Regions from separate parts of the Vibrio rotiferianus genome, predicted to be linked through region 4. Evidence: predicted binding sites of a transcription regulator. Region 4 holds the regulator's gene; each other region holds the start of a gene.
What was found. The regulator PurR, encoded in region 4, represses purine synthesis genes. The targets are predictions, from matches to a motif close to TNANGNAAACGTTTNCNTNA.
Positions count from the first base shown of each region.

Region 1: the regulator PurR is predicted to act here: its motif matches at 1,388-1,407, upstream of ihfA (integration host factor subunit alpha).
Region 2: the regulator PurR is predicted to act here: its motif matches at 6,378-6,397, upstream of BSZ04_RS08770 (formate--tetrahydrofolate ligase).
Region 3: the regulator PurR is predicted to act here: its motif matches at 1,848-1,867, upstream of pyrD (quinone-dependent dihydroorotate dehydrogenase).

Region 1 is NZ_CP018312.1:1,179,572-1,187,090, reverse strand. Features, by position in the region: gene BSZ04_RS14525 (nucleotidyltransferase family protein) at 50-823, shown strand; gene ihfA (integration host factor subunit alpha) at 971-1,267, opposite strand; gene BSZ04_RS14515 (AEC family transporter) at 1,795-2,673, shown strand; gene BSZ04_RS14510 (metallophosphoesterase family protein) at 2,774-3,499, shown strand; gene pheT (phenylalanine--tRNA ligase subunit beta) at 3,630-6,017, opposite strand; gene pheS (phenylalanine--tRNA ligase subunit alpha) at 6,036-7,019, opposite strand; gene BSZ04_RS14495 (GGDEF domain-containing protein) at 7,253-7,519, opposite strand, start outside.
Region 2 is NZ_CP018311.1:1,890,495-1,898,013, forward strand. Features, by position in the region: gene BSZ04_RS08735 (methyl-accepting chemotaxis protein) at 1-379, shown strand, start outside; gene BSZ04_RS08745 (HAD-IA family hydrolase) at 903-1,565, opposite strand; gene BSZ04_RS08750 (HD domain-containing phosphohydrolase) at 1,791-3,587, opposite strand; gene BSZ04_RS08755 (hypothetical protein) at 3,656-4,165, opposite strand; gene BSZ04_RS08760 (CreA family protein) at 4,317-4,790, shown strand; gene BSZ04_RS08765 (inosine/guanosine kinase) at 4,922-6,226, shown strand; gene BSZ04_RS08770 (formate--tetrahydrofolate ligase) at 6,464-7,519, shown strand, end outside.
Region 3 is NZ_CP018312.1:1,451,399-1,458,917, reverse strand. Features, by position in the region: gene BSZ04_RS16105 (NAD-glutamate dehydrogenase) at 1-1,738, shown strand, start outside; gene pyrD (quinone-dependent dihydroorotate dehydrogenase) at 2,044-3,054, shown strand; gene BSZ04_RS16095 (cell division protein ZapC) at 3,221-3,763, shown strand; gene rlmKL (bifunctional 23S rRNA (guanine(2069)-N(7))-methyltransferase RlmK/23S rRNA (guanine(2445)-N(2))-methyltransferase RlmL) at 4,276-6,399, shown strand; gene BSZ04_RS16085 (glutaredoxin family protein) at 6,418-6,669, shown strand; gene BSZ04_RS16080 (ABC transporter ATP-binding protein) at 6,647-7,519, shown strand, end outside.
Region 4 is NZ_CP018312.1:1,987,350-1,994,868, forward strand. Features, by position in the region: gene elyC (envelope biogenesis factor ElyC) at 1-131, shown strand, start outside; gene torR (two-component system response regulator TorR) at 219-932, opposite strand; gene torD (molecular chaperone TorD) at 1,166-1,813, shown strand; gene purR (HTH-type transcriptional repressor PurR) at 2,261-3,265, shown strand; cyclic di-GMP riboswitch class I at 3,540-3,630, shown strand; gene BSZ04_RS18300 (TfoX/Sxy family DNA transformation protein) at 3,747-4,337, shown strand; gene BSZ04_RS18305 (TVP38/TMEM64 family protein) at 4,455-5,150, shown strand; gene BSZ04_RS18310 (putative signal transducing protein) at 5,147-5,464, shown strand; gene BSZ04_RS18315 (alpha/beta fold hydrolase) at 5,506-6,309, opposite strand; gene glgA (glycogen synthase GlgA) at 6,431-7,519, opposite strand, start outside.

The sequences.
Region 1 (7,519 bases), 810 kb from region 4:
GACCTTTTCGTTACCCATTTTCTAAGTGCAAACAAGTTAAGGAGAGTGAATGAGCTTATTTTTACGTACTACAGCATTGATGCTTTTAGTACTAAGCCGTGCGCCGGCATTCGCCGCACTTCCAAATGTCCCGAGTAACGAGCAAGATCGTTCTGCTAGCCAAAACGAAGTTTGCTCAAAATTGTTCAAGCATAGCCTTAGTGGTCTATATGGCATTCAGTCAATCGACTCTAGACCAACTCAACCTTATTCAGATTTCGACGTCCTTTACAGTAAAGCTCACCAAGCACAGTTCGAGCTTGAAACCATCTGTAAGAGTACAGCCCTTCTAACTGACGCTCAGCCATACTTCGCAGGCGTTAAATCTCAACATCGTGCCGAAGAAAAGATTGCCCTCGAACTTGATGGCCAAGTCGAGCGTATTACTGACTTAGCACGTGCGACCATCGTTGCTGATGATGTAGCGAGCCTAGTATCTGTGTATGAAGCATTGGAACGTGAGACAACTATCGTAAAAGTCAAAAACCGCTTCAAAAAGCCAACTGTATCTGGGTACCGTGACTTGAACCTGTTGGTTCGCCTTCCTAAAACTAACCTTATTGCCGAAGTTCAATTGCACCTAAAAGCAATCGCTGATGTAAAGAACGGCCCTGAACACGATTTGTACGAACAAATTCAGAAGCTAGAGCGTCAAGCACTAGTAGAGGGCCGTAACCTAAACGATATCGAAATAGCATCGATAAAAAGCATGCGCACTCAATCGAAAAACTTGTACCAGGGCGCTTGGCATCCATACCTAACAACACACTTAGAAGCTGCTTAAAGTAGAAGTCTTACAAACAGCTAAGCTAACCTACCCAATACTAAAAACCACCGCTATTGCGGTGGTTTTATTTGTTCTTTAGCCACTACTGAAAAACACAAACAAAAAGACCACGACAAAGCGTGGTCTCATTCCATGTCACATGGCTTACTGGTCAATCTTTATGTTCTCTACGCGAGCTTTTAACTTCTGACCCGGGCGGAACGTAACGACTCGTCGAGCAGTAATTGGAATATCTTCACCAGTTTTCGGGTTACGACCAGGTCGTTCGTTTTTGTCACGAAGGTCAAAATTACCAAAACCTGACAGTTTTACCTGTTCGCCACTTTCGAGTGCCTTACGAATTTCTTCAAAAAACACTTCCACCGTTTCCTTGGCGTCCCGTTTACTAAATCCCAATTTATCAAACAGGTTTTCTGCAAGTTCGGCTTTTGTGAGCGCCATAAAACTTTCCTCAAAGCTATGTTAAACAATGCTACCTTAGTGTAGCGCCAGAGCAGTTTTACCCTACCAATTCAACAACATATCGGGGTTACATCAGGAAGTGTATGCCAAGCTTATGATTTTCGCCAACTTTTTTCTTTGCTAATATACCGAATATTTCACCATCGAAGTACTTTACTCACCAGTATTTCCAGATTTTACTTTAATTCCCTCTAAAGTTAGGAAGCTATCCAGTCCAAATTACTAGTTTTAAACATCAAAACAAGATTATTCACTATTTAATAAAAATGTCAGATACTGGTCACTTTACAAACAATTGACATAAAACTTCTCAGTTTTTCAGTAGTTTGAGTCACTCTGAAAATAGATCTGACCAGTTGTATTCATTGGAGTTTTTATTCAGTTTCTACTGATCTGGTAGAAAAATGAAACCTTGAACAAAAGCAAAATTCTGCACGTTGTATCATGACGGTGAAAGGAAAGGTTGATACTGTTTTTATATTCCATCTCACCATCAGAGTACCAATATGCTTCACCAAGTCGTCAGCATTCTATTCCCAGTCTTTGCTTTGGTTTTTGTTGGTTATTTAGTTGGTCGCTTTATCAAGCCCGACTTTCGCCCAATAAATCGCATCAATATGGATGTATTCACGCCTGCACTCGTATTTTCGTCTCTAGTAAGTATGCCGATCGACATGGGTCAAGCTCCTCTTTTGCTTGCCGCTATTATTGCGGTAATCGTACCTGGCATTGTGATGGTGCCAATTACAAAGTTGACAGGTCTATCCTTCAAAGCATGGGCGCCACCGCATATGTTCAGAAATAGCGGAAACCTAGCGATCCCGCTGTTCACTTATACTTTCGGAGAGCTCGCTCTCCCTTCTGCGGTGCTGCTGTTTGTTGTCTCCGCGTGTTTACATATCAGTTTAGGCGTGATGCTTCTTAGTAGTGGTAACCCGCTTAAACAAATCATCAAAATGCCGATTTTTTTATCCGCTTCACTCGCACTGGCTATGAACCTTTCTGGGGTTAGCATTTGGAATCCACTGTATGAAGCGACGGCATTACTTGGTCAAGCTGCCGTCCCAGTTATGCTTCTTTCATTGGGCGCACAGATGTTAAATCTGAGGTTGGATGGCTTAAAGGTAGGCCTCGTGTGTACAGCACAATCACTTGGGACAGGCGCAATTGCATTTGCACTCATTTATTGGCTAATCCCACTACCGATAATGCAACTGCAAATGATGGTACTGTTCACTATGCTTCCACCAGCCGTAATGAACTACTTGTTTGCTGAGCGGCTGAACATTGAGCCAATGACCGTCGCTTCAATGGTCTTGTTTGGCAACTTCTTCAGTATACTCACATTACCGCTATTGCTGATGTTCACCCTATCGCTCTCCTAATTACTCTCTACCATCAACTTTACTATTAAAACCGGAGAGTTGAATGTTAGACTGGCATAAAAATACCCACTCCCCCCCCCCCCCGGGGCGACTAGACCTTATGAAGTCAATTATCCAGATCAGCGATTGCCACTTAAGTGATGAGCCCAGCTTTGAAAACCTGCGTAAAGCCCTGCTCCTTGCTCAGAAAGATGCTTCCTGCAATACCCTTTTGCTTACTGGTGATCTTTGTTGCAACCCCAAAGCGGGTGACTACCTGACTCTACTAAATGTTGTAGAAGAACATATCCAAGATAAGTCGATCTTCGCGATTGCGGGCAACCACGATGATGCGAAGTTGATGAAGCAAGAGCTGCGCGGCAGTGGTATCAAAGTCACAGATAAAGCGAGAATCCACAACCGTGAAGTCTTGTTCTTAGATTCCAGCACCAAACCTTTAGATAAGCGTCATCCTTTAGGCTCTGGCCGTATCGATAACCGCGGGCTAGCACGTTTGAATAAACAGCTTCGCCATACAACCAACCCGATTGTTGTAGTCCACCACCCTGTTATTCCCGTCGGTTCAGAATGGATGAAAGCCATTTGCTTGGAAAACGATGCAAGCTTACTTGCGCTTTTGGCGGAGCATCAAGTTCAAGATGTAATTTGCGGGCATGGTCATGATGCATTAACGGTCACACAGCAAGGCATCACCCAACACATGGCACCGGCGACGGCCTACGGGTTTGACCACGAAATTAATGAATATAATCGAAGTGAGAAGATTGGCGTAAATAAGCTTTGCTTTGAGGAGAATGGAATTACCGTCGAAACGATTTGGCTGTAGCTATTCTCTATTCTCTATTCTCTATTCTCTATTCTCTATTCTCTATTCTCTATTCTCTATTCTCTAGATATAAAAAAACCCTGCCAGTTTGGCAGGGTTTTCATTTCTTAAGAAGATACGTTACGCGAGATTAGTCACGTAGAGACGCACCAAACTTCTCAGAAACGTGAGCAACGATAGCGTCAACCGCACCAGCGATATCTGCATCTTCAAGCGTACGCTCAAGTGACTGTAGAGTCAGAGCGATTGCTAGGCTCTTCTTACCTTCTTCAACACCTTTACCTACGTAAACGTCGAACAGTTTCGCATCTTTAAGGAACTCGCCACCTTGCTCTAGACAAGCGTTAACGATGTCACCAGATGCAACAGCTTCATCCACTACTACCGCGATATCACGACGGTTTGAAGGGAACTTAGAAAGTGCTACCGCTTCTGGGATCACTTTGCTGTTGATTGCAGACCATTCGATTTCGAATACGATAGTACGACCGTTTAGACCGAACTTACGCTCAAGCTCAGGGTGAACTGTACCGATCACGCCCACTTCTTTGCCATCTACGATGATTGCCGCAGATTGACCTGGGTGAAGTGCTGGGTGCTTAGCTGCAGCGAAAGAGTATGCTTTTTCGTTCGCAGATAGCTCTAGAATTGCTTCTAGATCGCCCTTAAGGTCGAAGAAATCAACCGTGTTAGTTTCGATATCCCAGTGCTCTTCACCGCGAGTACCAGCGATAACACCTGCAAGCATTGGCTCTTGGCGCATGCCGTTTTCTGCAGATTCACATGGGATGAAACGTAGGCCGTATTCGAATAGACGAACGCGTGGCTGTTGACGCTTCTGGTTGTGAACAACCGTATTCAGCAGACCTTGGATAAGACCAAGACGCATTGCTGACATGTCTGCAGAAATTGGGTTTGGAAGCACTAGAGGCTCAACACCAGGTACCACTAGCTTTTGTTGCTCAGGCTCAACGAAGCTGTATGTGATTGCTTCGTGGTAACCACGGTCAACAAGAAGATCACGAACGCGTTTCAGTGGAAGATCCGCTTCAACGTGGTTGTGCATCTTAAGTGCTGCTGCTGGGTGTTGGTTAGGGATGTTGTCGTAACCGTAGATACGGCCAACTTCTTCAATCAGGTCTTGCTCGATAGCGATATCGAAACGCCATGTTGGCGCTACTGCCACCCAACCTTCTTCAGAAGCTTCAACAGTCAAACCTAGGCGCTCTAGGATTTCTACTACGTCAGCATCAGCGATGTGGTGACCTAGTAGGTTGTCTAGTTTAGTGCGACGTAGAGCAACTTTGTTTGGCTTAGGTAGGTCTGCTTCAGACTCTACTGCAACAACAGGTGCTACTTCACCGCCACAGATTTCAACAAGAAGCTGAGTTGCACGCTCCATTGCGCTCACTTGTAGTGCGTAATCCACACCACGCTCGAAACGCATTGAAGAATCAGTGTGCAGACCGTAGTTACGTGCGCGACCGCGGATGTGGTCAGGTGCAAAGAATGCACACTCTAGTAGAACGTCTTTAGTCTCAGTTGTTACACCAGACTCTTCACCACCAAAGATACCTGCGATTGCAAGTGCTTTGTTGTGGTCAGCTACAACTAATGTATCTGCGTTTAGTTCTGCTTCGCTGCCGTCAAGAAGTGTTAGCTTCTCACCTTGCTCAGCCATACGAACTACGATGCCACCTTCGATCTTCGCTAGATCGAACGCGTGCATTGGTTGGCCTTGCTCTAGAAGAACGTAGTTAGTGATGTCTACTACTGGGTCAATAGAGCGGATACCACAACGGCGCAATTTCTCTTGCATCCATAGTGGTGTTTCAGCTTGAACGTTTACGTTCTTAACCACACGACCTAGGTAACGTGGACACGCAGCAGGTGCTTTTACTTCGATAGACACTTTGTCTTCGATTGAAGCTGCTACTGCTTCTACTGATGGCTCAGTCACGTCAGCACGGTTAAGTACGCCAACTTCACGAGCTAGACCACGAATGCTGAAACAGTCAGCGCGGTTTGCTGTTAGGTCTACGTCTACCGTTACGTCGTCTAGGCCTAGGAATTCACGGAAATCGGTACCGATTACTGCGTCTTCTGCTAGTTCCATGATGCCATCTGACTCAACGTCGATACCTAGTTCAGTGAATGAACAAAGCATGCCGTGAGATGGTTGACCACGTAGTTTCGCTTTTTTGATTTTGAAATCGCCTGGAAGAACAGCACCAACAGTTGCTACTGCTACTTTCAGACCTTGACGACAGTTAGGTGCGCCACAAACGATGTCTAGAAGCTCTTCTTCACCCACGTCAACTTTAGTCACGCGCAGTTTGTCTGCATCTGGGTGTTGACCACATTCAACAACGTGACCAACTTTAACGCCGTTGAACGTACCTGCTACAGGTAGCACGTCATCAACTTCTAGACCCGCCATTGTAATTTGGTGAGTTAGTTCGTCAGTGGTAATCGAAGGACTAACCCACTCACGAAGCCATGATTCGCTGAATTTCATAGTGATTTATCCCCTGGATTACTTGAACTGTTTTAGGAAACGAAGATCGTTCTCGAAGAACGCACGTAGGTCGTTTACGCCGTAACGAAGCATTGTTAGACGCTCAACACCCATACCGAATGCGAAACCAGAGTATTTTTCAGGGTCGATGCCTACACTACGTAGTACGTTCGGGTGAACCATACCGCAGCCTAGTACTTCTAGCCATTTACCGTTTTTGCCTTTCACGTCAACTTCTGCTGAAGGCTCAGTGAACGGGAAGTATGATGGACGGAAACGTACTTCTACTTCCTCTTCGAAGAAGTTACATAGGAAGTCGTGCAGGATGCCTTTCAGCTGTGCGAAGTTTACGTTCTCATCAACCAACATGCCTTCCACTTGGTGGAACATTGGCGTGTGCGTTTGGTCGTAGTCGTTACGGTATACACGACCTGGTGCGATGAAACGGAATGGTGGTTTACCATTTTCCATCGTACGGATCTGTACGCCTGACGTGTGAGTACGAAGCATCAAATCTGGGTTGAAGAAGAAAGTATCGTGGTCAGTACGCGCTGGGTGATCAGCTGCGATGTTTAGTGCATCAAAGTTGTGGAATGCATCTTCGATTTCTGGACCAGACTCTGTGTTAAAGCCAAGTTCGCCGAAGAACTTCTCAATACGCTCAACAGTACGAGTAACTGGGTGTAGACCACCGTTCTCAATACGACGACCAGGTAGTGTTACGTCGATCGTTTCTGCTGCTAGCTTCGCTTCTAGTTCTGCACGTTGTAGTGCGTCTTTACGAGCTGCGATAGCTTGCTGAACTACGCCTTTCGCTTTGTTGATCTCTTGACCAGCTTCACGGCGTTCTTCCGGTGGTAGTTTACCTAGGCTTTGAAGTTGAGCAGTTAGCTCACCTTTTTTACCTAGATACTGAACACGCACTTCATCAAGTACGACTAGCGATTCTGCAGCTTCAATTGCTGCACTCGCGTTAGCAATGATCTCTTCTAGATGTTGCATCGTTTCCTCATCTACCTATTGGTAGTGTCCATAAAGGAGTGATTGGTTTTTTGATAGCTGTACATAGTAGCCAAACCAGCCACCAATGCCAAATTGAATTACGAAAAGAAGAGGTTATTGAATAAAAAGAAGGCAAAAACGTAAAAAAACAACTAACCATACAAACGTTCAACCGCACTCAATCAGCTCAAGTGCGATTTGGATGCACTATGATTGTGTTTTTACTTACTTAATCACAGCGATGGCGCTTGGACCGAACACACTGTGTTTTTACCGTTTTGTTTGGCTAAATAGACAGATTCATCGGCAGCTTTGATGAGATCAGTATACGTTTTCATCTCATTGCGACGTTCAGCGACACCGACACTTATACTGCCTCGCCAAGGCTCTAGACCTGTTGGTATGAGGATATGAGAAATTTGCTTTCTTACCGCTTCAGCGACATGTAAACCGCCTTTAAGTTGAGTCTCTGGACAAATTACCAAGAATTCATCCCCACC
Region 2 (7,519 bases), on a different replicon from region 4:
AAGTCGAACACAGCAAGCTACCGTTGAGATTCAAGCGATGATTGAAAAGTTACAATCAGAAAGCCAAAACATTGCGTCCATTACTCAGCAAACCGTAAAACAAGCGCAAACAAGCAGCCAGTTGATTGATGAGATTGGTCAAGATGTACAATCGATCGCCGATTCAGCTCGTTCGTTAATGGACATGAGCATTCAGATCTCTACTTCAGCAGAAGAACAAAGCGCTGTTGCTAACGATATTGCCTCAGAATTATCGGATATTCGTACCCAGTCAAATACCATCAAAGATGTCGCTGAACAATCTACCGTTGGTGTTGCAAACCTTACTCAAGCGTCAGTTTCGCTCGGTAAGATACTAGAAAGGTACCGAACAGCTTAAGTGCTTACTCAATAAAAAGGGCTCCGATTGGAGCCCTATTTTTTTGCCTAATTAACACGAGTTCTAAAAAGAATTCGGTAAAGGAAAGAGACAACTAAAGCACAGAGAGAAAGCAGATCGTTTTACAATAAATTCGTTGATTAATAGAATCCACTGCCCATAACAGAATAGCCCCTGCAAATCATACGGAATGATATACTTTGAAGTGAGTCTCAATTAAATTAGACTCTTGTTCAAAGATCGTTCAAATACGTTTTGATTGGGCTATTCTCGGAGTGTCAACATTGATTTGCTGCTGGTGACTATATGAAAAAAAAAGAATATAAGAATAATTTGGAAGATCTAAACTGCCCCCTTTGCCAAGGCGACGAATACATTGTCTCCACTGATGGAGAAAAGTTCACATGTGCTTCATGTGGATTCCACACAAAAAACTTCTCGTCCATTCAATGCCTACATCAAACCCCTTTGATACAAACAAAATTCAAGCACATACACACTCTCAGTAAAGTTTGCCATTAGATCATAAACAAGCAATTTGCTCTTTGAGTTCTTCTAAGTGGTGCACACGAATGACACGTTCATCGTCAACAAGGTTAATCGGTGCGCCATTATACAGCTGAACCGTTTTTATTCCGGCGTTCAAACCTGCCTCAATCCCCTTAGGAGTGTCGTCAACATACAAACATTCACTAGGGAGAAAACCCATGTTCATCGCACTGTAAAGAACAAGATCTGGCTCTGGCTTCCAACTGTTCGCATCGAACGCGGAAAACACTTTCCCTTTAAACGCACGCAGTAGCCCGGTTAATTCCAAAGAGAACTCAATTTTGTCTTTGGGGCCATTAGAAGCAACACAATACTCGATGCCCTTGTCGTTTAAGTATTCAATGAGCTCCTTGGCACCTTGCATTGGCTCAAGGTTACGGACGAATAGCTCTTTTACTTGTTCACGATACTGTGGTTCAAGAACATCCAGTGAAACACGCAAGCCAGCACGCTGTTTTGCATCACTTAAAATATCGGCTAACTTGCCACCTTTAAAGTGTGCAACACATTCATCGAAAGGCATTTCAACATTGTAGTGACTAAAAACATTAACCAGAGCTTGGCAACATAACCTTTCGCTATCTACTAATGTGCCATCACAATCGAAAATGACACATTTGACACTATTTATCGCCATGACGTTTCTCCCAAAATCGCGGTACATTATCGTTGTAGTTAAGTTTGGATGTACTTCCGATTCTATTGTCGATATTAAAACTCGACTTAATTCTTTTTACTAAAAATGTAATCCCATGATATTTAAGTTTAGAAATGTTTAAACGACATAGTTTGCATTTTCTGTAAAATGGCGGTGAAAAATAGGAAAACTCTGGACAAGATCACCGATTTATTTTCAGTACTCTTAATTAGTGAGATCTCTATCCGAGCAAACGCTCGCAATATTCTCGAAATCCGGATGCATGTTTCTTACTTCGACAAAATCATCCAGGTTATCCAATAGCAATTGGCACAAAAATGGGTCGAACTGCTGCCCTCTTTCTTTTTCAAAAAGCTCGATCACTTCTTGGATGCTCCAGGCTCTCTTGTAGCAGCGCTCACTCAATAGTGCGTCAAAAACGTCTACAATTGCCGTGATCCGGGCGAATAAATGAATAGACTCGCCTTCTAAACCATTTGGGTAGCCATTTCCATCCCATCGTTCATGATGCTCATGAGCAACGATTGCCGCCAATTTGGTAACATCACCTTCTTTGGTATTCAGTAAGTCGAAACCCTTCGTCGTATGGAGTTTCATCACTTCCCACTCATCTGGTGCCAGTGGTCCACATTTGTCCAAAATAGATTCCGGAACTGCAATTTTTCCTACATCGTGCATTGGAGAGATAATTTCGATCATCTCAATTTCCCGATGACTCAGTCCGCACAGCTCAGCTAATTTGGCGGAAAGTTTGGCGACACGCTTAACGTGGTTCCCTGTTTCTCCCGAGCGGGATTCAATCGCTTCACCTAATACGTGTATCATCTCTTTTTGGACACTCAATGTACGTTTTTGCAAAACCACTATTTTACGGTTCTTTCGGTCAATTTCTTTTCGTTGCCGAATAACCATAAACTGAACTACGACAATTAACGAAAGTACACCAATAATCGCACCTACAACTAATAAGGTTTTGTAATTTATCGTTATTAAAGGTGCTGGTTTGTTGATGATTTTTGCCGATTTCGGTATCAAATAACGGCTGATGTTGTATTTCTCAATGGCAATGTGGTCGAGTACGGCTTCAGTAACCGGTTGCTCTTTCATGGTTGGTAATAGCGATAAGCCTACTTTCCCAGCCATCAACTCAGCGGCTTCAAAGCCAAAGTTCTTAGATCGATTTAAGTAGCCACCAAGAATGCCAGGTTCACCTAAATAGTGCTCCCAAAAAACAAAAACAGGCGCAGCACTTGAGGTACCAATAACATGAGAGATTTCTTGGTAAGTATGGTATTTGCCTTTGCTTGTCTCGGTATTATAGTGAGTCAGCAATACCGCATCATCTGGAGAGATATGCTTCAGCAGCTCAGCAGTCTCACTCAAGGTCTTGCTGCGAACTTCTACCACTTTGATTTGTGGGAAGCGGTTCATATGCTCTAATACAAGTTGACGGATGTGTTCACTTGTAATGCTGTGATCGGCTAAATAATAAAGAGTCTTGATTTTAGGACGCAGTTTATTAATCAAATTGATATTTTCATCAATTCGATCTACTTCATATAGTACACTGCCATTTGTAGAAACGTTGTCTAATGTTGCTTTGAGATTGTTAATACCAACTGCAACTATTGGAGTTTTACGTTCAGCATTGGGGTAATAAGTTTTAATAAACTGAAGAGCAGCATCATCAGTTACAACGACACCATCAAACTGATAGCCTTCATATTTGAGTTGAAGGTAATTCCCCATTCTCTGCAGATAACCATGAGAATGTACACGTTTGGAGTCTAGGTACTCGATAGACAGCTTTACTTCACCAGTTGCTTGGGCAAAGCCTTCTTCAATACCGTGTTGAATATCATTCGTCCATTGATAAGATGGGTCATAGGAGTGAAGCACCAAAATACGCTTCACGTCCCAAGATTCATCATTGCTCGCACTTACCGCGGTTGTCCCTAACCATAAAATAACAGCTAACCAACGCGTTAAACGCTTCTTCATTTTTATCTAACCAATGGCAAATTTGCCGATATAGTAGGTCTGCTCGTATGCGCAGATATCGACTTAGATCAAGTTTCAGCGATTATTGTTTCATATAACTTGTCTGATTCCGCTAGTTTTTTAGCTAAATCACCAATAAAGGTCTGTTTGTCTAAGTTTTGAGATACAACGACATCAGATATTAACGTTTGCTTCTCGTACTGGCTAACAATCGCTGCTGCGGTAGGCTCACCATCATGAAAACCAACGTACAGTTCATACTCAGAGGACAAAATAATCTGAGTTAGGAACTCAATAATGAGGTCTTGTTGCTCTTTATGTTCCCATCTACTTGATTGAAGCAAGGCAAACATAATCGTCAGACGATGAAAATCAACTAGATAGATATTCTCAGCAGAAGTCTGTGTTGCTTTAGAGAGAAGAGAAGATGAATCAAGGAGCGAAAACTCGCATTGTGTGCTTGAATCAAGATAGAGCTCACGCCCTTTAATGCTTTCTGGTGTAGGGAATTCCACTTCCACCAAGTTATACAGCCAATCGTTCTTTTTGTTAACGGCTGTTAACTGCTGTTCGTTCATTTAAAACAACCCCATAGGCTTTGGTTTGCCGTACATTAGCATGAAGACTGTAACAAACATAGCTAAACACCTGAGGTTAGGCCAAATTTTGTTTTAATCGTGTGCGTCTGATAAATTGAATCAATAAATTAGCCTATTTAAGGGATGAAAAATGAAAAAACGCTTGCTTGCTTTAGGTTTGGTAACGGTCTTGGCTGGATGTGGTGACAATGAAGTCGGCGACGTCTCGCTAGGTATGTTCACAATGAAAGACATTAAGATAGGTCATCTACAAGATGAAGTCGTAACGGGAGTGACTTGTCATATTGCGTCGATAGAAGCAAACCTTAGCCTGTCTGATCCAAGTGATAGTTCCATTTCTTGTCGTCAAACTGGCGACATCACACCAGAAATGATCGCGAAAATCGACAAGAGCAAATCAGGGGAAGTCGTATTTAAGAAATCGAAAAGTATCTTCTTTAAAACAATGAAAGTAAGACGCATCTACGATCCGGAAAATCAAACTCTACTTTACTTGTCTTACACGACCAAAGAGACTGAGGGTAGCTTTAAACACAGCTTATCAACGGTACCATTGTGGGGAACCAAAGCTTACGTGGAACCAGTTGTAACTCCGACAAATTAATCCCTGATCGTTGCTAAAAACATCAGCCCGCTGCTTTTTTCAGCGGGCGAACTTCTTTGCAATAAAACGCAACGATTTTTCAGAATTTTGTGATACAATCCCGCCTCTTTTTTTCTCAATCAAGAACAAGCATGAAGTTTCCCGGTCAGCGTAAATCTAAACACTACTTCCCAACTCACGCTCGAGATCCATTAGTCCACCAAACTCGACAGGCGCCAAAGCTGTATCGGCCTACCATTGTCGGTGTTGGTCAAACCATCGTTGATATCGAAGCGCGTGTAGACGATGCGTTTTTAGAAAAGTACAACCTTAGTAAAGGACACTCTCTCGTTCTTGAAGAGAGCAAAGCAGACGCACTATATGAAGAGCTAGTAGAGCAAGGCCTGATCACTCACCAATACCCGGGTGACACGATCGGTAATACACTGCATAACTACTCTGTACTTGCGGACAGCAAGTCAGTACTTCTTGGTGTGATGTCAAAGAACATCCAAGTAGGTTCATTCGCATACCGTTATTTATGCCGCACCTCTTCACGTATGAACCTAAACCACCTACAAACCGTGGATGGCCCTATTGGTCGTTGCTACACACTTATTTCTCAAGATGGTGAGCGTACTTTCGCGATCAACGAAGGTCATATGAACAAACTCTCTCCAGAGAGCATCCCTGAAGAAGTATTTAAGAAAGCATCAGCTCTAGTCGTATCTTCTTACCTAATGCGTGGTAAGAAAGAAGACCAAATGCCTCAAGCGGTTCAACGAGCAATTGATTTTGCTAAGAAGCACGATGTTCCTGTTGTATTGACGCTAGGCACAAAATACGTAATCGAAGGCAATGCTGAGTGGTGGCAAGAGTACATTCGTGAAAACGTGTCTGTTGTGGCGATGAACGAAGAAGAAGGCGCAGCGCTAACAGGTGAAACAGATCCACTAACTGCTGCTGATAAAGCACTTGAGTGGGTTGACCTTGTTCTATGTACCGCTGGCCCAGATGGTCTATACATGGCAGGTTACACGGAAGAGAAAGTTAAACGTGAAACCACGCACGACATCCTTGAAGGCTCTATCGAAGAGTTCAACAAGTTTGAATTCAGCCGTGCGATGCGTAAAGAAGACTGTAAACAACCGATGAAAGTCTACTCTCATATTGGCCCTTATCTAGGTGGCCCTCTTGAGATTAAGAACACTAACGGTGCAGGTGACGCGGCATTGTCTGCACTTTTACACGACATGGCAGCAAACTCTTTCCACCAGAAAGAAGTGCCGAACTCAGAAAAACATGAAGTCCGCTGCCTAACTTACTCTTCTCTATCTCAGATTTGTAAGTACGCAAACCGCGTAAGCTACGAAGTGCTAACTCAGCACTCTCCTCGCCTCTCTCGTGCGCTTCCTGAGCGCGAAGACAGCCTAGAAGAGACCTACTGGGATCGCTAAGAACCAGGCACTTAGAGCGAAAAATATGCGAAGGTCACCGTTTGGTGACCTTTTTGTTTTGATCTAGCGCAGTATTTAGTGTTTTTTGTTATTATGTAGCACGCTAAGGCGCATGAACTGCTTTACACCTCTTATTTAACCAGTATTATTCTCGCGCAAACGTTTGCGCAACAGCAATACAGTCTTTCGATTGCTTGATGTTGAACGCCACGTGTTAGCCATTTTTTTGGAGTATCCATGCAGTCTGATATTGAAATTTGCCGAAACACACCGTTGTCTTCTATCGCTACTGTCGCAGCAAATGCTGGTCTTTTGCCGCACGAATTCGATACACACGGAAAACACAAAGCTAAAGTTCATCCCCAATGTCTTGAACGCTTAAACGCTAACCAAGATGGTAAATTGGTGTTGGTCACTGCAATTACGCCTACCCCATTAGGCGAAGGCAAAACCGTAACCACAATCGGCCTATCCCAAGGCCTATCTAAAATCAATCAATCGGTAATCGCGTGTATTCGTCAACCTTCGATGGGGCCAGTTTTTGGCGTCAAAGGTGGCGCTGCTGGCGGCGGCTACTCTCAAGTCGCTCCCATGGACGAGCTGAACCTTCACCTTACTGGTGATATTCATGCAGTCACAGCAGCACATAACTTAGCTTCAGCGGCACTTGATGCTCGCCTTTACCATGAGCAACGTGAAGGCTACAGCGCATTTGAAGAACGCACTGGTTTAAAAGCATTGAAAATCGATGTTGAGCGAATCACATGGAAGCGCGTTATGGACCACAATGACCGTGCGCTGCGCATGGTGAAGATCGGTTTAAACGAAGAAGGTAAAACCATCAACGGCTTCGAACGTGAAGAAGGTTTTGATATTTCTGCCGCGTCCGAGCTCATGGCTATCCTTGCCCTTGCAAAAAATCTTAAAGACTTACGTCAGCGTATTGGTCGCATTGTCGTTGCGTATGATCTAGATGGCAACCCAGTGACAACCGAAGACTTGCAAGTTGCTGGTGCAATGGCGGTTACACTAAAAGAGACGATTGCACCAACGTTGATGCAAACACTTGAAGGTGTCCCTACGCTTATTCACGCTGGCCCGTTTGCAAACATCGCCCATGGTAACTCTTCCATCATTGCAGACCAGATTGCATTAAAACTTTCTAGTTACGTTGTCACCGAGGCAGGTTTCGGCTCTGACATGGGGTTTGAGAAAGCCTGTAACATCAAAGCTTCTGCTGCTAACCGAGCACCAGATTGCGTTGTAATTGTCGCGACCCTTCGTGGTTTGAAA
Region 3 (7,519 bases), 540 kb from region 4:
GGAAGATTACAACGCAGAGTTGATCTCGCAGGGCGGTGGTATTTTCTCTCGTCGCTCTAAATCGATCCACCTGACACCAGAAATCCAAAAAATGCTGGGTACGAAGAAAGCGTCTCTAGCACCAAACGATCTGATTAAGATGATCCTGCAAATGAAAGTGGATCTACTTTGGAATGGTGGTATCGGCACGTATGTTAAAGCATCTAGCGAGACACATACCGATGTTGGCGACCGTGCAAACGATGTACTCCGTATCGACGGACGTGATTTGAAAGCGAAAGTCGTTGGTGAAGGCGGTAACTTAGGTATGACTCAGCTTGGTCGTATCGAATATGCAACGACTGGTGGTCGAGTAAATACGGACTTTGTTGACAACGTTGGTGGTGTAGATTGTTCGGATAACGAAGTAAATATTAAGATCTTCTTGAACGGTCTTGTATCAAATGGCGATCTGACTGTTAAACAACGCAACCAGATTCTTGAATCGATGGAAGACGAAGTGGGCGAAATCGTCTTGGATGATGCATACCGTCAGTCTGAGTCGATTTCAGTGACTGAGCAACAGGGTGTCGGTATCGTCAAAGAACAAATCCGCTTTATCCATACAATGGAGAGGGCAGGGTACTTGGATCGTGCTCTTGAGTACATTCCAGACGATGAAACGCTCATTGAGCGCGAAAAACAAGGTCTTGGTCTTACGCGTCCTGAGCTTTCAGTGCTAGTGGCTTACGGCAAGATGGTTCTGAAAGAGCAGTTGGTTGCTGATGACATTGCAAATGACGAATTCCATGGAAAACAGCTAGTTGCTTACTTCCCAAGTGAGTTACGCCGTAACTACAAAGATCAGATGGTAAACCACCCGCTGCGTGCTGAAATTATCGCGACGGCATTGGCAAACCAAATGGTTAATGAAATGGGCTGTAATTTCGTGACTCGTCTTCAAGAAGAAACGGGGGCGAGTGTAGTTGATATCGCAAATGCTTACAGTGCGACCCGTGAAATCTTCGAACTGGAAGATATTCTTAAGCAAACCCGTGCATTAGATAACATTGCAACTGCAGAAGCTCAATATGAAATCATGTTCTACGTACGTCGTGCATTACGCCGTATTTCTCGCTGGTTACTACGCAACCGAAGCGGTAAGAGCACGGTAACTGAGCTCGTTGCACTATATAAAGATGATGTTCACACCATTACTGAAACACTAGATACCATGTTAGTTGCATCAGAAGTGGAAGAGCACAACGAACTTGCTCTGAAATGGATTGAGCGTGGAGTAGAAGACAAGCTTGCACACCACGTTGCACGTCTCTCTAGCTTACAATCAGCATTGGACATTTCCGCAGTGGCAAGCGAAACGGGTAAAACAGTTGAGCAAGCATCGAAGCTTTACTTTAACTTGGGTGACCGTTTATCACTTCACTGGTTCTTGAAGCAAATCAATGGCCAAGCGGTGGATAACAACTGGCAAGCTCTGGCGCGTGCGGCGTTCCGTGAAGATCTTGATTGGCAACAACGCCAATTGACGGCTCAAGTTCTAACTTGTAGTTGCTCAACAGAAGATCTAGATGTGATGCAAGCGCTAGAAGATTGGATGACAACGAATGAGCTGTCACTCCATCGTTGGGAAAGCATCTTGAACGAGTTCAAAGTTGGTTCCGTTCATGAGTTCGCTAAGTTCTCTGTTGCACTTCGAGAATTAGTTCTACTTAACCTGAACTGTTCTTCGAACGAATAGGGTAAGTGACTTTAGCAAAAGCCTCGCAATCGCGGGGCTTTTTTATGTTCAAATCACTTATAACTACCCATAAATAGTGACGCTGTAACCCCTAATTTAAGTTTTTATGGCATGAAATCGTTTGCTTCTAAAGAAAAAGCTAGCAATTTTGTATAGAGAATAGTGAGCTAATCGACTGTTTTTACGAGCAAAACTAAAATGAGACGTACTATTTTGCCGAATTCACTCATTTTCATTGAATTGCATTGAAAAACAGTAAATAATATTGACCCGTTTACACGGGGCTTTTTTCTTTCGGAGGCACAATGCTTTACCGTCTAGCCAGAACTGGCTTTTTCCAACTTGATGCCGAAAAGGCACATGATCTTGCAATCAAAAATTTCCAACGCTTTAATGGCACTCCTCTCGATCTTTTCTATCGTCAACAACTACCAAACCGTCCAGTAGAATGCATGGGGCTTACATTCCGTAACCCAGTGGGTCTTGCTGCTGGCTTGGACAAAAACGGTGAATGTATCGAAGCCTTTGACGCAATGGGCTTTGGTTTTGTCGAAGTTGGTACTGTTACGCCTCGTCCGCAACCAGGTAATGACAAGCCACGCTTGTTCCGCCTAGTTGAAGCGGAAGGTATCATCAACCGTATGGGCTTTAACAACCTAGGTGTGGATCATCTGGTTGAGAATGTGAAAAAGGCAAAATACAACTGCGTTCTTGGTATCAACATTGGTAAGAATAAAGACACACCAATTGAGAATGGGGCAGAGGACTACCTGATTTGTATGGAAAAAGTGTACGAATATGCCGGTTACATTGCCGTGAACATCTCGTCACCAAATACACCAGGACTTCGTTCGCTTCAGTACGGTGAAGCGCTAGACGAGTTGTTATCTGAACTCAAAGAGAAACAAGCAGAACTTGCTGAAAAACACGGTAAGTACGTACCACTTGCGCTAAAAATTGCACCGGATTTGAGTGATGACGAAATCAGCCAGATCTGTGATTCTCTAATTAAGAACAACATTGACGGCGTTATTGCAACAAACACGACGTTGGATCGCACAATTGTTGAAGGAATGAAACATGCGAACGAAGCGGGTGGTTTAAGTGGACGCCCAGTTCAATCTCGTTCAACAGAGGTCGTTCGTAAACTTCATGAAGAGCTGGGTGACAAATTACCGATCATCGGCGTAGGTGGTGTGGACTCATACGTTGCTGCCAAAGAGAAAATGATGGCGGGTGCACAACTTGTTCAAGTTTACACTGGGTTCATCTACCACGGTCCGGGCCTCGTACGCGATATTGTTAAAAGTCTATAAAATTAGCTGCTAACTCGTTGAGAAATCGACGCTTGTTACTAAAAAAAAGAGGAACTCGTTTCCTCTTTTTTTTTGTCCGTTCGTTTGTAAAATTTAAAAATCATGAGTAGGTAATTAAGCGTTTTACCTCTTATTACTGTTTAACTAGTCACAAGAGAACGGAATAATGCTTAAACCCAGCGACAAATGGAATTGGTATTTTGACGAGCAGAAAGCTTGCCTAATGCTGGATTTGGGGGAGGAGATGATTTTCCAAACCAATCTATGCCGTAAGCTGTTGGTCAATTGTGCCTTCTCAGACAATGAATTCACCGTTGATGACGCAAGCGCGTTCCAAACGTACAACGAACGAATCCGTTGTCTCGACATCAACGAATACCGTCAAGCCGAACTTACGCTTTATTGCGTAGCCGCAAAACGCTTTCACAAGCCAGTCCAGCCCAAGAGCTGGTTCTTCGATGCCCAATGCGATGGACATGAGCCAGAAGAAGGGGACATGGTATGCCTGACAAACCGCTTTTCAGAAGGCGTATTCATCGTTCTCGAGCCAGGCGAAACATCTAGTCTGTGTGCTTATGTAGGGCAGGACGAGTTCTTACTCGATGGCAATAAAGCACTGCCATTTGGACAACCGATTAAAGTAATGCATGATCGCATGGTATGTGCCAATCACTTATTCATGATGGCACCAATGGCGATGGTGGGTTAGTTTCCTTTTGATTTTTTCTTTATTTTCGTTCCTTTGTTTGCATTAATCGACCGCATTAGGTCGATTTTTTTTGCCTAGAATTTTCCAAATCTCTCCTCGTACGCACCCAAAACTCATCCCTAGATGAGGGGGATTTCATATCTCATATATGAAGCAACTCACTTTTATTCCAATTTTTTCACTTTAGCTTTTCCTTAAATTAGGCAACAAGACGCTTAATATTTCACCTTTTGTTCCTCTATACGCCCATTTTGTAAGTAAATTACATGTCAAAACCCATCCTGGTATATACCAATTTGTTAGTGAATAAGTATTTACTTTCACCACAGGCCGCATTTTTACAAGAAGGTGATAAGGAGACGTATTCTGTTTATGGAGGTGGCGTGATTTGACTTTCAGTTGGTGAGATTGGCGACTGTTTGCGCTAATAAAGCGAAAAAGCCTTTAAAAACGAGGCATTGATCGTAAAGTCAGGTATAATCAAAGCCATTTTTTATCGACGAAAGAACACTATGAATCAATATCTCGCGGTAACTTCAAACGGCATGGAAAACTTGCTTGTAGAAGAGCTGACTAAACTAGGCATTGAAAACGCCAAACCAGTACAGGCAGGCGTAAAATTTAAGGCAACGAATGAACAGATTTACCGTTGCTGTTTGTGGAGCCGCTTAGCGTCTCGATTTGTACGTGTTTTATCGGAGTTTACCTGTAACGACGACATGGACCTTTACCTGTCAACGTCTGCAATCAACTGGGTAAACCAATTCCATAGCTCAAAGCGTTTTGTGGTTGACTTCAACGGTACTAACCGCGAAATCCGCAACAGCCAATATGGTGCGATGAAAGTCAAAGATGGCATCGTAGACTGCTTTGAGAAGAAAGGGCTTCCTCGTCCGAACATTAGCAAAGAGCGTCCAGATATCCGTGTTCACGTTCGTCTACATAAAGACAAAGCGATTCTTGGTGTCGATATGGTGGGCAGTGGTCTTCATCAACGTGGCTATCGCCCAGAATCTGGCCGAGCTCCACTTCGTGAAACGCTTGCAGCAGCAATCGTAATGCGCTGTGGCTGGGATGGCTCTCAACCACTTCTAGACCCAATGTGTGGTTCTGGTACGTTGCTGATTGAAGCGGCAATGATGGCTGCGAACATGGCACCTGGCGTTAAACGTAAACAGTGGGGCTTTGAAGCGCTAGAAGACTTTGAACCTGAGCTTTGGGCAGAGATTAAATCAGAAGCAAATGTACAAGCCCGACGCGGTGTCAAAAAAGTTGACGCTAAGTTTTTCGGCTTCGATAACGACCCGAAAGTTCTGAAAGTAGCACAGGACAACGCTCGCAGAGCTGGCGTTGAAGAGCTAATTACGTTTGCACAAGGTGATGCGGCAACTATTACTCGTCCAACCGGTTTCGAAGCTGGCGTTATCGTTTCTAACCCGCCTTATGGTGAGCGTCTTGGTACTGAGCCTGGTTTGATTGCGCTATACACAGCATTTGGTGGTCAGCTAAAAGCAGAGTTTGGCGGTTGTAAAGCGTCTATCTTCTCTAGTTCAGATGAGCTACTAAGCTGTCTTCGTATGCGTGCAGACAAACAGTTCAAATTGAATAACGGTGCGTTACCGTGTCACCAAAAGAACTACAGCATTGCAGAGCGCAGCGCTGATGAAGTGAAAGGCGCGGACACTAATGTTCAGATCGCACCTGACTTTTCAAACCGTTTGAAGAAAAATATCGGCAAGATTGGCAAGTGGGCGCGTAAAGAGAAGCTAGACTGTTACCGTATCTACGATGCGGACCTTCCAGAATACAACGTGGCTATCGACGTTTATGGCGAGCAAATTGTGATTCAGGAATACGCGGCACCTAAAAACATTCCTGAAGAAAAAGCTAAGCGTCGTCTAACGGACATCATCCGTGCAACGATTCAGGTAACAGGCGTTGAAGCGAACAAAGTTGTACTAAAAGTTCGTGAGAAGCAGAAAGGCCGTAGTCAGTACCAAAAACTAGGTCAAGTTTCAGAGACGCTTGAAGTGAACGAGTATGGCGTGAAGCTGATCGTAAACCTTCACGATTACCTAGACACTGGCTTGTTCTTGGATCATAAGATCACTCGTCGTCGTCTTGGTGAAATGTCGAAGGGTAAAGATTTCCTTAACTTGTTTGCTTACACTGGTAGTGCGACAGTGCACGCTGCAGTTGGTGGTGCGCGTTCTACAACCACGGTAGACATGTCAAACACTTACCTTAACTGGGCGAAAGACAACATGCAGCTAAATGGTTGTGTGGGTCGCCAGCATCGTTTTGAGCAAGCTGACTGTCTCCAGTGGCTTGAGAACGCGAAAGGTGAATACGATCTTATCTTTATTGATCCACCGACGTTCTCTAACTCTAAGCGAATGGAAACGTCGTTCGATGTACAACGCGATCATATTAAGCTAATGACAAACCTGAAGCGTCTATTACGTGCTGGCGGTACGATTGTGTTCTCTAACAATAAACGTCACTTCAAGATGGACGAAGCAGGGCTTGCAGAACTGGGCTTAAAAGCGCAGAACATTTCTTCTCAAACTCTGCCATTGGATTTCTCTCGTAACAAACAGATTCACAACTGCTGGCTGGTTACGCACGCAGAATAGGGACGGAACAGCAAAAGGATGTTGAACGTGCTAACACTTTACAGCACAGAAGGATGCCATCTCTGTGAGATGGCGTTTGACCTCGTTGGTCAGATTGGTCTCGCCGAACAAACACACATCGTCGACATTGCGTTCGACGATGTTCTCTTTTCTCGTTACGGCGTCACAATTCCCGTATTAAAATATCAAGACTCTGAGTTGAACTGGCCGTTTGACTTAGAACAACTCACACATTGGTTGGATAATAATGGCATTACTTACCATTCATAACGCGCAACTTGCATTTGGTGATCACCCATTGCTAGACAAAGCGGAGTTCGCTCTTCATGAAAACGAACGCGTTTGTTTAGTTGGTCGTAACGGTGCAGGTAAGTCCACGTTAATGAAAGTGCTTGCCGGCGACATTTTGTTGGACGATGGCAAGATTCAAATCACTCAAGACGTAGTTGTTTCTCGACTTGAACAAGATCCACCGCGCAATCAAGAGGGTACGGTTTACGAATACGTATCTGGCGGTTTGGCTGAAATCGGTGAACAGCTAAAGATCTACCACGATCTTCTCGATCTTGTAGCTCAAGACCCAAGTGAAAAGAACATCAACCGACTTGCTAAGATTCAAGAACAGCTGGATCACCTTAATGCTTGGCGCTTTGATGACCGCGTTAAGAACGTACTTGGGGCGCTAAAGCTAAGTCCTGAAACCAAACTGACGGACTTATCTGGTGGTTGGCAACGTAAAGCAGCTCTGGCTCGTGCACTTGTTTGTGACCCCGATGTATTGCTTCTTGATGAGCCTACTAACCACCTTGATGTGACCACCATCGAATGGCTAGAGAACTTCCTAAAAGATTTCAAAGGCTCGATCATCTTTATTTCTCACGACCGTGCGTTCATCAAGTCTATGGCAACACGTATCGTTGACTTAGATCGCGGTCAATTGGCTTCTTTCCCTGGCAACTATGACCAATACTTGAATGACAAAGAAGAGATGCTTCGTGTTGAAGAGATGCAAAATGCAGAGTTCGACAAAAAGCTAGCTCAGGAAGAAGTATGGATTCGTCAGGGTATTAAAGCGCGTCGTACACGTAACGAAGGTCGCGTTCGTGCCCTTAAAAAGCTA
Region 4 (7,519 bases):
CTTGGCATCGCTATGCTCCAAAAGCACAGTACCTAGAACAAACGGAACGATACTGGCACGAAACACTGGGTATTATCTGGCAGCACCTACGCGACAATATTGGCCAGGCGCCAGTCGAAGAAGCGCATTAAGCCGGCTTCAAAACTAAACCAACAGGCACAAAAAAGGAGAGCATTGCTCTCCTTTTTCTTTAACGCGTTGATTTAAGTCAGCAGACTCTAGTCACCTGCGAACATGTAGCCTTCACCATGAACGGTCACAAAGATTTGTGGGTTCTTTGGATCAAACTCCATCTTAGCGCGCATACGTCGAATAAGAACGTCGATAGTACGATCGTTTGGCGCATCCACTCGGTGGCTGATCATATTCAAAATACGCTCTCGGCTTAATACCTGATTTGGGTATGAAGACAATGCAACTAACAGCTCATACTCTGCTTTCGTTAGTTTCACTGGCTCACCATTGCGGCTTAGAGCACGACGCTGAATATCAAACGTCCACTCACCGAAGCGCACTATGTGTTCTTCATTCGTATCATTTGCTGCTTTTTGTGAACCGTTACGAGCCGCTGAGATACGCCACAGCAAGTTTTTAACGCGAACCAATAATTCCCTTAGTTCAAAAGGCTTTGTTACATAATCGTCTGCGCCCATTTCTAGGCCAACGATTTTGTCAATGCTATCCGTGCGTCCTGTCACTAATATGATGCCGATATCTGATTGGCTGCGTAATTCACGCGTAAGCATAAGGCCATCTTCACCCGGCAGGTTAATATCCAGCATGATCAAATCTACATCGCCTTCTTGAAGCACTTCGCGCATTTCAGCACCGCTTTCTGCTTCACTAACTTTGTAACCTTCATTTTGGAAATAGCCCGCAAGCTTACTGCGAGTTACAACATCATCTTCTACGACTAATACGTGATAGCTCATTTACACCACTTTCTGTCTTTTTTATCTTCCAAGACGTATTCTATTCATAACTAGTAACATATCTAGTAATAGTTACAATAAAAAGCAAGATTTTGTGGATTTATTGATGCAAAACAAGCTTATTTGCCGCCATTCATAAACATGCATATTTCCCAATAAACCATAACAATTATAGTTACTGCTATTCATTTTAATTGTTTACACTTAGGGGATAACTATTTGGGAGCAAAAAAATGCAAGAAGTGAAAGCTTTTAACGAAAAACGAGCTGAGATTTATTGGTGGTTTTCTAGCCTGTTCGCAAAAGAGCTAACAGACAAGGAGCTGGAATCTTATCATAGTGTTGAAATTCGAAGCTTTTTAGCTGGTTTGGGTGAAAATGAAACACTCAAACCATCGGTTGATGCCCTTGTTGATGCGCTTAATCGCCTACAAGATCGTGAAGATGCTCAATTAGAGCTAGCTGCGGACTTCTGTGAACTTTTTCTTAAAACAGAAAAGCACGGTGCGCTACCTTATGCCTCAATGTACATCGGTGAATCTGGTTTATTAAATGATAAACCAGCAGAAGAGATGGAAAAGCTGATGGCAGACTTTGGTGTGCAAGTTGACGAAAATCTAAAAGAGCCTGCGGATCATTTAGCAGTCGAGTTAGATTTTTTAGGCAATATGATTATCCGCTCAAATGAACTCGAGCAGGAAAAACACATGGAAGATGCGTTCGAAAAGCAAAATGAGTTCATCCAGCAACACCTTTTGACATGGCTACCTCAGTTTGCCGCTAAATGTAAGCAATTCGATGAATTTGGCTTCTATGTTAGTGTCGCGCAACTATTAATTGCATTTTGTAAACTGGACAGCACCTACCTTCTTGGTGAATAATTGCCGCCTATTTTGGGGAGTCTGTCATTCAGACTCCCTATTTTATTCGTTTGTTTTTAATCTGGCGCAGAGAAATACAATCCATTTAGCCGTTAAACTGTGACCTCCGAGGCACAAAACAACCACCTAAAACATTGCCAGCTTGCCCGCATCAGTCTAAAATGTGAGCGCAAACGATTAAATATGATTTATATGTAAACCGCTGAAATAAAGCGGTTTTTGTGTTTTCTTAACAGGATTGCTGACCAATTCCTCACTTAGTATAAGAAAGGAATATGAGACTCAGCGATAAATGTTGCTACAAACCTTTTTATACCGATTTCGGAACAACCGCTGCCAAATATCTCAGCAATGCCCCTATTCGCAGTTGCTCGGTTTGCGCAAGACCCTAAGCGTATGGTTGTCTTCACTACGGTATTTACAGTAGCTCGATACAGGACATCATTTATGGCCACTATTAAAGACGTTGCTCGCTTAGCCGGCGTTTCTACCACTACGGTTTCGCACGTAATTAATAAAACTCGCTTTGTTGCAGAAGCAACTCAAGAAAAAGTAATGAAAGCGGTGGATGAACTTAATTACGCACCAAGTGCCGTTGCGCGCAGTTTAAAGTGCAACTCAACTCGTACCATCGGTATGCTAGTAACTCAATCTACCAACCTGTTCTTCTCTGAAGTGATCGATGGTGTTGAGAGCTACTGTTACCGTCAAGGTTACACTCTTATCCTATGTAACACGGGCGGTATTTACGAGAAGCAACGTGACTACATCCGCATGCTCGCTGAAAAGCGTGTAGATGGCATTCTAGTAATGTGTTCTGACCTGACGGAAGAACTAAAAGAGATGCTTGATCGTCACTCAGACATACCTAAAGTTGTGATGGACTGGGGTCCAGAAAGCTCACAAGCAGACAAGATCATTGATAACTCAGAAGAAGGCGGTTACATCGCGACAAAATATCTGATCGACAATGGTCACACAGACATCGCGTGTTTAAGCGGTCACTTCGAAAAAGCTGCGTGCCAAGAGCGTATTGCGGGTTATCGCCGTGCAATGGCAGAAGCAAACCTTGCGGTTAACGAAGATTGGATTCTTGAAGGCAACTTTGAATGTGATACCGCTGTGCTAGCGGCAGATAACATTACTGCAATGGAAAAACGCCCTACCGCAGTTTTCTGTTTCAATGACACTATGGCACTTGGCTTGATGAGCCGCCTTCAGCAGAACGGTATCAAGGTACCAGATGATGTTTCTGTTATCGGCTATGACAACATTGAGCTGGCAGAGTACTTCTCACCACCACTAACGACTATCCACCAACCAAAACGTCGTGTGGGTAAAAACGCGTTTGAGATCCTACTAGAGCGTATCAAAGATAAAGAACACGAAAAACGAGTGTTTGAAATGCAGCCAGAGATCGTGATTAGAAATACGGTTAGAAAGCTCAACTAGTCTTTAGGTAGTACTCGTTTACTCATCATAAAAGCACCCACATGGGTGCTTTTTTATTTCACAATTCATCCGCGGCAACAGGTTTGTATGTAAAACTTTGCGGGCTTGTTATTTCTTCGTGCACTCTACTCTCTAGTACTGACCTTTTTCTGGTAGACCACTTTGTTAATCTATGAAACTTAACTCACGAAAAAATAACTATTAATTGAACTAAGATCACATTTATAAACGCAGAGTGTGATATTAGTCCAATATAGCAAGTATGCTCTCAGTGTCACGCACAGGGCAAACCACTCTAAAGAGTGGGACGCAAAGCTTCCGGCCTAAACTATCGCATGAGATAGCATGGTAGCGGGGTTACCGATGGCAAGTATGCATATGACGAGTTTACCCTTTAATGACATTGTGTCTGCATGCGTTTGCTAATCTCTCGGACCTGATTTTTGGTGGCGTAATTTAAATTACACCGAGATAACACATCATGGATAAACCGATACTCAAAGACTCTATGAAGCTTTTTGAGGTGCTTGGTACGATCAAGTCACGCTCAATGTTTGGCGGCTTTGGCCTTTTTGCTGATGAAACAATGTTTGCATTAGTCGTTAACAACCAGCTTCATATCAGAGCAGATAAAAAGACATCTTCAGACTTTGAAACTCAGGGACTTAAACCTTACGTATACAAGAAGCGTGGATTTCCTGTTGTTACTAAGTACTACGCCGTTTCACCAGACCTTTGGGATACACCACAACACTTAGTGGAAGTAGCCAAAAGTTCACTCGAAACTGCAAAGCTTGAAAAAGAACAGCAAGCCAGTTCTAAACCAACGCGTTTAAAAGACCTACCGAATCTTAGACTAGCGACAGAGAGAATGCTTAAAAAAGCTGGTATTGACTCTGTCACTCAGCTCGAAGAACAAGGTGCGCTAAACGCCTATAAAGCGATCCAGGAAACGCATACCGCTTCTGTAAGCATCGAGTTACTGTGGGCCCTTGAAGGCGCTATTAACGGTACTCATTGGAGCGTTGTTCCTCAGTCTCGCCGAGAAGAGCTAATTAACCACCTCTCATAATACAAGTTTGAGCTCCAGGTATTCATAAACCGCAGTTTTACACTGCGGTTTTTTTTTGAAATTTTTTCTCACTCCATTCTGTCTTATTATCTAAGAAGCAGAGATGGAATGATAGATATGAATAAGAAACTGATTTTAGGACTGATCCTACTCGCGACGATTATCTTTTTAGGTGTGAATTTTGGTCAATATCTAACCCTAGAAAATGCCAAGGCGCAGCAAGAGGCGTTGAATGCTTTTATTAGCCAAAACTTCGTATTTGCTGCAGCAACGTATTTCTTTGCGTATATAGCTATCACCGCTTTCTCCATTCCCGGAGCTGCCGTAGTAACGCTTCTGGGTGCTGCTCTATTTGGTTTCTGGACCAGTCTCTTATTGGTTTCTTTTGCCAGCACTATTGGTGCGACCATTGCTTTCCTTAGCAGCCGTTACTTACTGCGAGAGTGGGTACAAGGCAAGTTTGGTAATAAGCTAGGTGCGATCAACGAAGGCGTTGAGAAAGACGGCTCGTTTTATCTCTTCTCACTACGTCTTATTCCCGTCTTCCCATTTTTCCTTATCAACTTACTGATGGGTTTGACACCAATAACCATTGCACGATTCTACCTCACTAGCCAAGTTGGTATGTTGCCAGGTACAGCAGTTTATCTGAACGCTGGTACTCAATTAGCCACCATAGATAGTCTTTCTGGCATTGTGTCACCCACCGTACTTGCGTCATTTGCCTTACTTGGTTTGTTTCCAATCATTGCCAAATGGGTTATGAGTAAGATTCGCCCAACTCAAGTTCAGCAAAATGGAAACGCTCAATGAAAATCTTCATCGCGAGAAACCCAGCTGAAGCTCACATAGTCTGTGAGCTTCTCAAGACCGAGCAAATTGGCTGTGAAGTTCGAGGTGAAGGAATGTTTGGGCTAAAGGGCGAATTGCCGTTTGGTGACGATACAGACCCCTATATTTGGCTTTTACATCCAGAGCAACAGTTGAAAGCTGCTGCTATTGTTGAAGATTACCAAAAACAAGCAAATCAGACTTATCGAGATTGGCGGTGTCCAAAATGTTCAGAGATAAATGAGGGGCAGTTTGGTGCGTGTTGGCAATGCGGATATCAAATCGGGGACCAGTGATATATCCCCTACTTTTTCCATTGCTTTGACCTAGCGTTGTGTTAAGCAGCTAAACTTTGCTGCTTGATAAACTCGATGGAATGTTGGTTAAAATCATCTGGTCTTTCTACATTGCATACGTGGCCACAATCGGGGATTTCGCGTAATACACTCTGCTTATGCACTGCGACCATCTCCTTAACTGGCTTGATGAACATATAATCCCGATCACCCATTAAATACAGCGTCGGAATCGGGAGTTCACGATCCTTAAAGTATTTCATCAACGGGTTAACGTCTGCGGCCAAGATAAACCATCGCTTGAACTCTTTTTGGCACAACTTTTTCGCTTCACGGATAAATAGATGACGCGACTCACGCTGATTTTTCTGTGGCATCACAATATAGGCAAACAACTTATACAGCCACATGTAAGGCAAAATGTGTTTGCCTAAATTACCCAATTTCACCAGAATTTGTGAACGCGTGTTCAAACGTGTCACCGCACCACCAAGCACCATAGAACGAACACGCTCAGAAGCAAGCTCCGCGAGGTTACGGACGATGATCGTTCCAAGTGACATACCAACAAAATGTGCAGATTGGATCTTCAAGTGATCCAACACTTTTAGAATGTCTTGCGTTACCTCCGTAAAGGTGTAGCGACTTGTCATCAATTCTTTGATTAACTGGTTTGACTTTCCATGTCCTCGGAGGTCAATTAAGACCAAATTAAAATGTTCTTTATAAGCCTTAAGTTGCTTGAACCATATTGAAGAACTGCCACCGGCACCATGCACGAAAACGACCCACTCATTACTGGTAGGGTGTAAATAGGTTTTATGGAATAGAAGTGGCTGAGTCATTTATCAGTCTGGAAAACGTTCTGTATAAAAAGAGTGAGTAAATCCTACCACACTCTATAAGGGCAAGGTAATAAAGGCACCTCATTCGGTGCCTTTAGTTACATTTTTTAAAAATTTTGCGTTAATTTAACGCAGACCTATACAACAGCAAATATTCTTCTGCGGCTTTATGCCAGCAGAAATCCCTTTGCATCGCATGAAGCTGAACACGCTTTACTTCGTTCGGACTCTGTGCGTAGAGCAATAGAGCTCTTAGCATAGTCAGCAGCAATGCTTGCGGTGTCGGCTCATAGAACACAAAACCTGTGGCTTCTTCAATGTCCACATCGTAGTCATTAACGCTATCTTTCAAGCCACCAACCCCACGAACGATAGGCAAGGTGCCATAAGCCATACTGTAGATCTGATTCAAACCACAAGGTTCAAACTCTGAAGGCATCAGGAAGAAATCAGAACCAGCCTCAACAAGGTGTGCGAGTTCATTATCGTATGCTTCAACAAAAACAAACTTATTTGCAAACTGTGCTGCGACTTCTTTCAATTGAGCGGCAAGAATAGGGTCTCCCGTTCCCACCACCACGACTTGAACGTCGTGTTTCAGAAAATCTGCCAATACTGGTAGCAAATAATGTACACCCTTTTGCTGCGTGAGGCGGCACACCATACCAAACATTGCGCAATCTGACGCACCAAGCCCCAACTTTTCTTGTAGGGCTTTCTTACAGGCATTCTTACCACGCACCATACTTTGCCGATTCGCTTTGTAGTTCAGTGGTAAACTAGGATCTGTTTCCGGATTCCAAGCACTGTAATCGCAGCCATTTAGAATGCCCACTAAATCATCAGCACGTTGTTGAAACTCCCATGCCATGCCATGGCTACCGAGTTCAGTCTTAAGCTCTTCTGCATAAGTCGGACTTACTGCATTGATTTTATCTGCGTTCATCACGCCCGCTTTGAGCATGGTGATGTGTGTCGCGCTTACCGCTGCGTCTGGTACGTTTCGACTATGAAATTCAGGGAGGCACTGAACATCGTCGTAACTAAATACCCCTTTAAATACCGCATTATGAATCGAGATTACACTGCGAGTATTTGCAAAAAAGGCGTCGTCGCCATAACGATGTTTGAGTAGGAATGGAACTAAGCCCGTATGCCAATCATTAGCGTGTACGATGTCTGGTTGGAAACCAAGCTTTGGTAACATATC